DNA from 2 places in the Mesorhizobium sp. ISC11 genome. Region 2 is predicted to be linked to the other one. Evidence: predicted binding sites of a transcription regulator. Region 2 holds the regulator's gene; the other holds the start of a gene.

What was found. Region 2 encodes LexA, which represses DNA repair genes until DNA is damaged. Its sites were predicted from a motif close to TGTTCNNNNTGTGTTCNG; they were not measured.
Region 1: the regulator LexA is predicted to act here: its motif matches at 2,153-2,170, upstream of recA (recombinase RecA).

What each region holds. Positions count from the first base shown of each region.
Region 1 covers NZ_JAVSPW010000001.1:2,239,801-2,244,157, forward strand. The annotation lists gene alaS (alanine--tRNA ligase) at 1-705, opposite strand, end outside; gene recA (recombinase RecA) at 998-2,095, opposite strand; gene RPF88_RS11260 (carbohydrate kinase family protein) at 2,376-3,320, shown strand; gene RPF88_RS11265 (pseudouridine-5'-phosphate glycosidase) at 3,395-4,312, shown strand.
Region 2 covers NZ_JAVSPW010000001.1:1,801,706-1,806,062, forward strand. The annotation lists gene kynU (kynureninase) at 1-1,128, shown strand, start outside; gene lexA (transcriptional repressor LexA) at 1,539-2,279, shown strand; gene RPF88_RS09000 (ComEC/Rec2 family competence protein) at 2,273-4,357, opposite strand, start outside.

The sequences.
Region 1 (4,357 bases), 440 kb from region 2:
CGCCATGCGCTCCAGGCCCATGCCGGTGTCGATCGAGGGGCGCGGCAGGTCGATGCGCTCCTCCTTCGTCACCTGTTCATACTGCATGAACACCAGGTTCCAGAATTCCAGGAAACGGTCGCCATCCTCCTCCGGGCTGCCGGGAGGGCCGCCCCAGATGTGCTCGCCGCGGTCGATGAAGATCTCCGAGCACGGCCCGCAAGGTCCGGTGTCGCCCATCGCCCAGAAATTGTCCGAGGTCGCGATGCGAATGATGCGGTCGTCGGAAAAACCGGCGATCTTCTTCCAGAAGCCGGCCGCCTCGTCATCCGTGTGATAGACGGTGACCAGCAGCTTGTCCTTGCTCAGCCCGAATTCCCTGGTGATCAGGTTCCAGGCAAGCTCGATGGCGCGCTCCTTGAAATAGTCGCCGAAGGAGAAGTTGCCGAGCATCTCGAAGAAGGTCAGATGACGCGCGGTGTAGCCGACATTGTCGAGATCGTTGTGCTTGCCGCCGGCGCGAACGCTCTTCTGGGCGGTCGAGGCGCGCGAATAGGGCCGCTTCTCCAGGCCGGTGAAGACGTTCTTGAACTGTACCATGCCGGCGTTGGTGAACATCAGCGTCGGGTCGTTGCGCGGCACCAGCGGACTCGACGCGACGATCTCGTGACCCTCCTTGCGGAAGTAGTCGAGAAATGTCGACCGGATTTCGTTCACGCCACTCATGAATGCTGCCTTTTCGGAAGGGCCGCCGGCAAACCGGCGGAAATGGGTTCTGCGTTTTAGAAGATTAGGACTTGGCCTTTTAGCCGCCGCGCTTCACCCTGTCCAGAAACACGGAATTGGTCCAATCCACGGCCTTTGCCGGCCGTTCGAACCGGCCTGTTTTCGCCGCCGAAACGCAAAACCGCCGGCACTGGGCCGGCGGTTTCAAAACGCATTAACGCGGAACTCGATTACTTAAGCCCGAGATAATAGAATGCGATTATGGCCGAACTCCGGCCGACCTCGCGAGTTGTCACATCGCGCCGGATTCCTCCTCGAACCCGTCGTCGCCACCTTCGGAGCCGCCATTCTCAAGGAACTTTTCGGCGATCAGCCCGGCATTCTGTCGGAGCGCCAGCTCGATCTCGCGTGCGGTGTCGGGATTGTCGCGCAGGAACAGTTTGGCATTCTCGCGGCCTTGGCCGAGACGCTGCGAATTGTAGGAGAACCAGGCGCCCGACTTCTCGACCACGCCGGCCTTGACGCCGAGATCGACCAGTTCGCCGGTCTTGGACACGCCTTCACCATACATGATGTCGAACTCGACCACCTTGAAGGGCGGCGCCAGCTTGTTCTTGACCACCTTGACGCGGGTCTGGTTGCCGACGACTTCGTCGCGGTCCTTGACCGAGCCGATGCGGCGGATGTCGAGGCGCACCGATGCGTAGAATTTCAGCGCGTTGCCGCCGGTCGTCGTCTCGGGCGAACCGAACATGACGCCGATCTTCATGCGGATCTGGTTGATGAAGATGACCATGGTGTTGGAGCGCGAGATCGAGGCGGTCAGCTTGCGCAGCGCCTGGCTCATCAGGCGGGCCTGCAGGCCGGGCAGCGAATCGCCCATCTCGCCTTCGATTTCGGCGCGTGGCGTGAGCGCCGCGACCGAATCGACCACCAGCACGTCGATGGCGCCGGAGCGCACCAGCGTGTCGCAGATTTCCAGCGCCTGCTCACCAGTGTCGGGCTGCGAAATCAGCAGGTTTTCGAGGTCGACGCCAAGCTTGCGGGCATAGACCGGATCAAGCGCGTGCTCGGCATCGACGAAAGCGCAGATGCCGCCCTTCTTCTGGGCTTCGGCCACGGTGTGCAGGGCCAGCGTCGTCTTGCCCGAGCTTTCCGGCCCGTAGATCTCGATGATGCGGCCGCGCGGCAGGCCACCGACGCCAAGCGCGATGTCGAGGCCAAGCGAGCCGGTCGGCACCGTTTCGATCTCGACGACCTGCTCGTTGGCGCCGAGCCGCATGATCGAGCCCTTGCCGAAAGCCCGCTCGATCTGCGACAGCGCCGCATCCAGAGCCTTTGATTTGTCCACTGCCTTGTCCTCTACCAGCCGCAAAGAATTCTGAGCCATGATACATCACCCCTTGGTCGTCAATGAAGGCCGGACAATCCGTAATCCCTGCCTATTTGTACCTTTTTTGTTCTCATTTGGCAAGAGGGACCAAATAACTGAAAAACAAGCAATATCCGGATTTGTTCTTTTTTTGTCCAAGGATTCGATCAGGAATGCACCGCACGTTGGGCCAGACGGCTCGGTTGTTTCGACCTGCCGAATCGCCGCCTTGCATGCGAAGCTCGGTCGCACAGCCTAGCGCTTGTGCGGCTGGAATAACAAAGGTCATATCGCCGGCATGCTGAAATCCGCGAAAATACTGGCCGTAGGCGGCGCCCATATCGACCGGCGCGGCCAGGTGTCCGGAGCCTACGTGCCCGCCGCCTCCAATCCGGGCACAATGCGCGAGGATGTCGGCGGCGGCGTCTTCAACGCCTTGCGCAGTGCCGTGCGGCGCGGCGTCTCCGCGTCGCTGATGTCGGTTCGCGGCGGCGATGCCGCTGCCGACACCGTTTCGCGAGCCATTGCCGGGGCAGGCATTACCGACCTGTCGGCGGTCTTCCTCGACCGCACGACGCCGAGCTACACGGCGCTGATCGACAGCGAGGGCGAACTGATCGTCGGCTTTGCCGACATGGCGCTCTACGACCTGGCGTTTCCCAAGCAGATCAGGCGCTCCAAGGTGCGGGAGGTGATCGCCGCCGCAGATGCCGTCTTCTGCGATGCCAATCTGCCGACGACGGCGCTGGAACGGCTGGTCGCGCTCGCCGCGGGCAAGCCGGTTTTCGCGATTGCCATTTCGCCGGCCAAGGTGGTGCGGTTGCTACCGGTGCTGAAGGAGCTTTCGCTGGTCTTCATGAACCGGCGCGAGGCCATGGCGCTGGCCGGCGTCGCCGCGAATGCCACGGAGCGCGAGGTCGTCGACGGGTTGCGATGCAGCGGCCTCGTCAGCGGCGTGGTGACGGCAGGCGGCGGGCCCATGCTGGGCTTCGATGAAGCCGGCGCCTTCTCTATCCTGCCGCCGCCACCAAGAAAGGTCGCCGACGTCACCGGCGCCGGCGATGCGCTGGCGGGCGCAACGGTCGCTGCCTTGCTGCGCGGACTGCCGCTGCGGGCAGCTCTGCGCGAAGGCATTGCCGGGGCGACGCTTGCCATCGAAAGCGCCGCCGCCGTTCCGGAGTTCACCGCGGCGAGCTTCGCGGAAGCGTTGGCTCTTGTGCCGGATGCCAGGGAAGTGGCATGAGACCGGCGAATTCATAGTGCCGCGATGTTGCCGAGCGTCCGACGGACGCGCCGCATTCCGGATAGGAGACCTTCATGACCCCTGAGACCGCCCGCCCCTTCATCGACATCCACGCGCCGGTGGCGCAGGCCCTGGCCGACGGCCGGCCGGTGGTGGCGCTGGAAAGCACCATCATCACCCATGGCATGCCCTACCCCGACAATGGCGCCATGGCGGCCGATGTCGAAAAGATCATCAGCGATGGCGGCGCCGTGCCGGCGACGATCGCCGTGGTTGGCGGCCGCATCAAGATCGGGCTTTCGGACGGCGAGCGCGAATCGCTGGCGATGACGGGCGACGCGATGAAGCTGTCGCGCGCCGATCTCGGTTTTGCCGTGGCGCAAGGGCGCACCGGTGGCACCACGGTCGCCGCCACCATGATCGCGGCGCATATGGTCGGCATAAAAGTGTTCGCCACCGGCGGTATCGGCGGTGTGCACAAGGGCGCCGAAAAGAGCTTTGACATTTCCGCCGATCTCGACGAGCTGGCGCGCACCCCGGTGATTGTCGTCTCGGCCGGCGCCAAGGCCATCCTCGACATCGAAAAGACGCTGGAAGTGCTGGAGACGCGCGGCGTGCCGGTGATCGGCCATGGCTGCGAGACGATGCCGGCCTTCTGGTCCAGGCAATCGCCGTTCCGCGCGCCACTGACCTTGCACGAGCCGGAAGAGATCGCGCATTTCTACCAGACGAGGGCGGCACTAGGACTCGCCGGCGGCATGCTGATTGCCAATCCTGTGCCGGAAAACCAGGAAATCCCGGCTGAAGAGATGGCGGGCTATATCGACGCCGCGCAGAAGGCCGCCGAGGCACAACATGTCACCGGCAAGGCGGTGACGCCGTTTCTGCTGGGAAAGATCCTCGAACTGACCGGCGGCAGGAGCCTGAAGACCAACATCGCGCTGGTGGAAAACAATGCAAGGTTGGCGGCAAGGATTGCGAAGGTGTTGTAGGGCACGGCCTCCAAGGTCGTCGGGACAGAGGGGGGTGCTGTCCCT
Region 2 (4,357 bases):
GGGGCAGCATCTCATGCCGTTTTCGGCGAGCTGCAGCAGGCGGCGACGCAGGAATGGGCCCAAGATCTTATCCGAGCCTGGAACACGGCCGGATGGTTCGAGATGCCGATCGAACTCGGCGACCAACTCGGACGCCTGATAGGAGCCGCGGCCGGCCAGACCGTTGTCTGCGACACGACATCGACCAACATCTACAAGGTGCTGCACGCAGCGATGGAGATGCGGCCCGGCCGGTCAGCCATCGTCGCCGAAGGTGACAGTTTCCCCACCGACCTGTACATCGCCGAAGGCGTGGCCTCGACCCGGGATGGCGTCCTGCTGCGCCTCGCGGGTGTCGACGCGCCGACCATCGAAGAGCTGATCGACGAAAACGTCGCGGTGGTGCTGGTCAACCACGTCAATTACAAATCGGGTGAACTGCGCGACATGGCGGCGCTGACGCGCAGGGCTCATACGGCCGGAGCGTTGATCGTCTGGGATCTCTGCCACACCGCCGGCGCCCTGCCCGTCGAGCTCGATCAGGCAAATGCCGATTTCGCTGTCGGCTGCACGTACAAGTACCTCAACGGCGGTCCGGGCGCGCCGGCCTTCATCTATGCCGCGCAGCGCCACCACGGCGATATCAGCCAGCCGCTCAGCGGCTGGTGGGGCCATGCGCGGCCCTTTGCCTTCGAACGGGGTTATGTTGCCGGCACCGGCATCCGCCGTTTTCTGTGCGGTACGCAACCGGTCCTGTCGATGCGGGCGCTCAAAGGCGCGCTTGCCATCTGGAGCGACGTCGACATGGCGGCATTGCGAAAGAAGAGCGTCGCGCAGACAGAACTGTTCATCCAGCTCGTCGAAGCCAAGTGCGGCGCCTACGGTCTCACGCTGGAGACTACCCGCGACGCGACCAGGCGCGGCAGCCAGGTGTCGTTCCTTCACGACCATGGCTATCAAATCATGCGGGCGCTGATCGAGCGCGGGGTGATCGGTGACTTCCGCGCACCGTCGACCATCCGTTTCGGCTTCACGCCGCTCTATGTCAGCTACAAGGATGTGTGGCTGGCGGTTGAGGTTCTGGAAGACATTCTGCGCACGGGTGCATGGAAGGACCAGCGTTTCGCCGTCAAGGAAGCCGTTACCTGACGCACCGATCCCGGCGATCCGCCGTCGCTGCCCTCACTGCCTGGCAAATGACGGAGAGCTGAATTTCCAGCCAAAATGCCCAACTGACGTTGGCGTTTTGGCTCCGTTTCGTTCACGGCCAACGAACGTCCCGAAGGTTGCAATCGCCCCTTGTCGAGGTCGATCGACAGATAATGCCAAGCTTTGGTAGGGGATAAGCCACAGGTCATTAACCATAACAATTTCAATGTGAGCAGGCGCATTGCCGAAGGTGGCGCCCGTCGATCGTAACCCGCTGGCAAGCGCCAAATAATTTCAGCAGCCTTAACAAATTCATTAAACTTTAAACGGTTGCAGAACACAACTGGAACAGATAGTGTTTGTTCTGGGTTTGTTTTTCGATTCTGGTTTCAGGGAACCTGGGGGCCGCCATGCTGACACGCAAGCAACATGAACTGCTGATGTTCATCCATGAACGCCTGAAGGAGAGCGGCATTCCGCCATCCTTCGACGAGATGAAGGAGGCGCTCGACCTTGCCTCCAAATCCGGGATTCATCGGCTGATCACGGCCCTTGAGGAGCGCGGCTTTATCCGCCGGCTGCCCAATCGGGCCCGCGCGCTGGAAGTGCTGCGGCTGCCGGACTCCATCGCGCCAGGCCTCAATGCGGCAAAGAAGTTTTCGCCAAGCGTCATCCAGGGCAGTCTTGGTCAGGGTGGTGCTCTTGGCCGGCAGATCAAGCCGGCGCCTTCGCGGATGCCTTCGCCCGGCAATGACGACGATGCGGTCTCTGCCGTTTCGATCCCGGTCATGGGTCGCATCGCCGCCGGCGTGCCGATCGATGCCATCCAACATCAGACGCATTCGATTTCGGTGCCGCCGGACATGATCATGGGCGGCGCGCACTATGCACTGGAGGTCAAGGGCGATTCGATGATCGAGGCCGGCATCTTCGACGGCGACACCGTTATCATCCGTAACGCCGACACGGCCAGCCCCGGCGAGATCATCGTGGCGCTGGTCGATGAAGAGGAAGCGACGCTGAAGCGGTTCCGCCGCAAGGGCGCCTCGATTGCCCTCGAAGCCGCCAATCCAGCCTATGAGACACGGATTTTCGGGCCGGACAGGGTCAAGGTGCAAGGCAAGCTCGTCGGCCTGATCCGTCGCTACTGAGACGGCTGTGGGTTGACCACTGGCTTCTCGGGTTTCTTGAAGGGTGCCAGCCCCCTCGCCTCGCGAGAGTATTTGCGTTGCGTGTGCCAGGGCCGATATGGGCTGTCCACCGCGAAGCTGATCGTCGCCGGCGTGGTCGCCGATTGGCGATCGAAGAAGACCGCGGCACTGCCTTTGCGAGCCAGTTGCCGCTTGGTGATGACGAGAACCAGTTGGTTATGACAGGCGTCATAGGCGGTGGCGTCGTTGACGACGATCAGCTCGGCGAAGCCGCAGGCTTTCCAGGTGTCCTTGCGGTCCTCGACATAGGCAATGATCGCACCGGACATGTGCCTGGCCACGCAAACGCCTGAGGAGCAATAGAACGGCGATCCCGGCGGTAGCTCAACGGCATCCGCGACGTCGAATTGCCCATCCCTGTTGTCGAACACTTCCGGAACGACGATGGTTTCCGATGTCAGCGCGCGTTTCCAGTTGTCGACGGTGAATTCGTTCGGCCGTTGCCGGCTAACGGCAAGCTCACCGCCACCGATCGGCAACGCCACCAGCCGGGCGTCTTCCGAGATCAGCACATCGGGCGTGCGCGTATCCGAGACGGTCAGCAAGCCTGCCAACGCGAATGGCAGAGCCGCGAGCCGCAGCCATGTCGTCGCCATCGTCGCGATGACCAGGGCAATGGCCACCAGCAGGACCGACTGTTGCGAAATCAGCCCGACCCCATCGACAGGCGAACGCTCGGAGATCCAGCCCGATATGGCGATCATCATCGTCAGGCCCTTGCCCATCAGGTAGAGAGCTGGCCAATCCAATCCGAAAGGCATCAGCAGCGCGCTGGCGACGGCCAGGAACATGACGACGGTGACGATCGGCATAACCGCGAGATTGGCGAACAGGCTGAGCGGCGACACACGCTGAAAATGCCAGATGGCAAACAGCGTCGTGGCGCTGCCGGCGATGATCGAGGTCATGGCCAGACCAATTGCCGCCAGCAGGAATTTTCGTGTCAGGAACCCGGGCAAGGATCGCTTCGGCGGCGGCGGTCTTGCTTTTCCCGCGCGGTGATCCGCCCAGCCGGCATAAGCGCCGACCAGAGCCGCGGTCGCGGCGAACGACATCTGAAAACTCGGGCCGACCACCTCATGCGGCGACACCACGATGACGGCGATCGCCGAGATCGCCAGATTGCGCATGGTGAGTGCTGCTCGATCGAACAGAACTGCAATCAGCATCACTGCCAGCATGATGAAGCTGCGCTCGGCGGCGACGACGATACCTGAGATGACGAGGTAGGCTGCGATCGAGAACAGTGCGGCGGCAGCGGCATACTTCTTGACCGGGCGACGCGCGGAAAGATCGGGAAACAAGGCGAAGGCGCCGCGCAGCAACCCCATGATGGTGCCGGCGACCAGAGCCATATGCAGCCCCGAAATGGAGATGATGTGGTAGATGCCGGTACGTCGCATCGCCTCATTGATGTCGTCGGGAATGCCGGCGCGCACGCCGACGATCAGCGCCGCGGCGATCTCGCCTTCGGCGCCGCCGACGCTCGCCCTGATATGGTCGGCGATGCCTTCACGGGCATTTTCCACGCTGGAGGAAATTCGGGCCGACAGCGGCATGTCGCCATCATCGCTGACGACAAGCTTTGGATTGCCGAGAAAGAATCCGCTGCCACCAATGCCGGCAAAATAGCTGTCGAAGGAGAAATCATAGCTGTCCGGTCGCACCGGCCCGGTCGGCGGCAAAAGCTTGGCATATCCAGTGATGAGAGAGCCTGCGGTCACGTCAGCCGGGATCTTGCGTGCCGAAAGCCGCACCCGTTCCGGCGCATAGCGCAGTTTCGGTCTTGCGGTCGATGTTACGTCGATGGTCAGCCGGATACGGCCAGTTTCCATCCGGTCGAGCGAGACGACGCGGCCGGTCACCTGCGTCGAGATTTCCGAGCCCAACATTTGTGTGCCCGCACGCCACGTCTCGACCTTGGCAGCAAGCAGTCCTAGGGCGCACAAAAGTGCCGCCATGAAACACAGATGGGTCTTTGGCCATGAGCGCGAGACCAGCGCACAGATCCCCGTCAG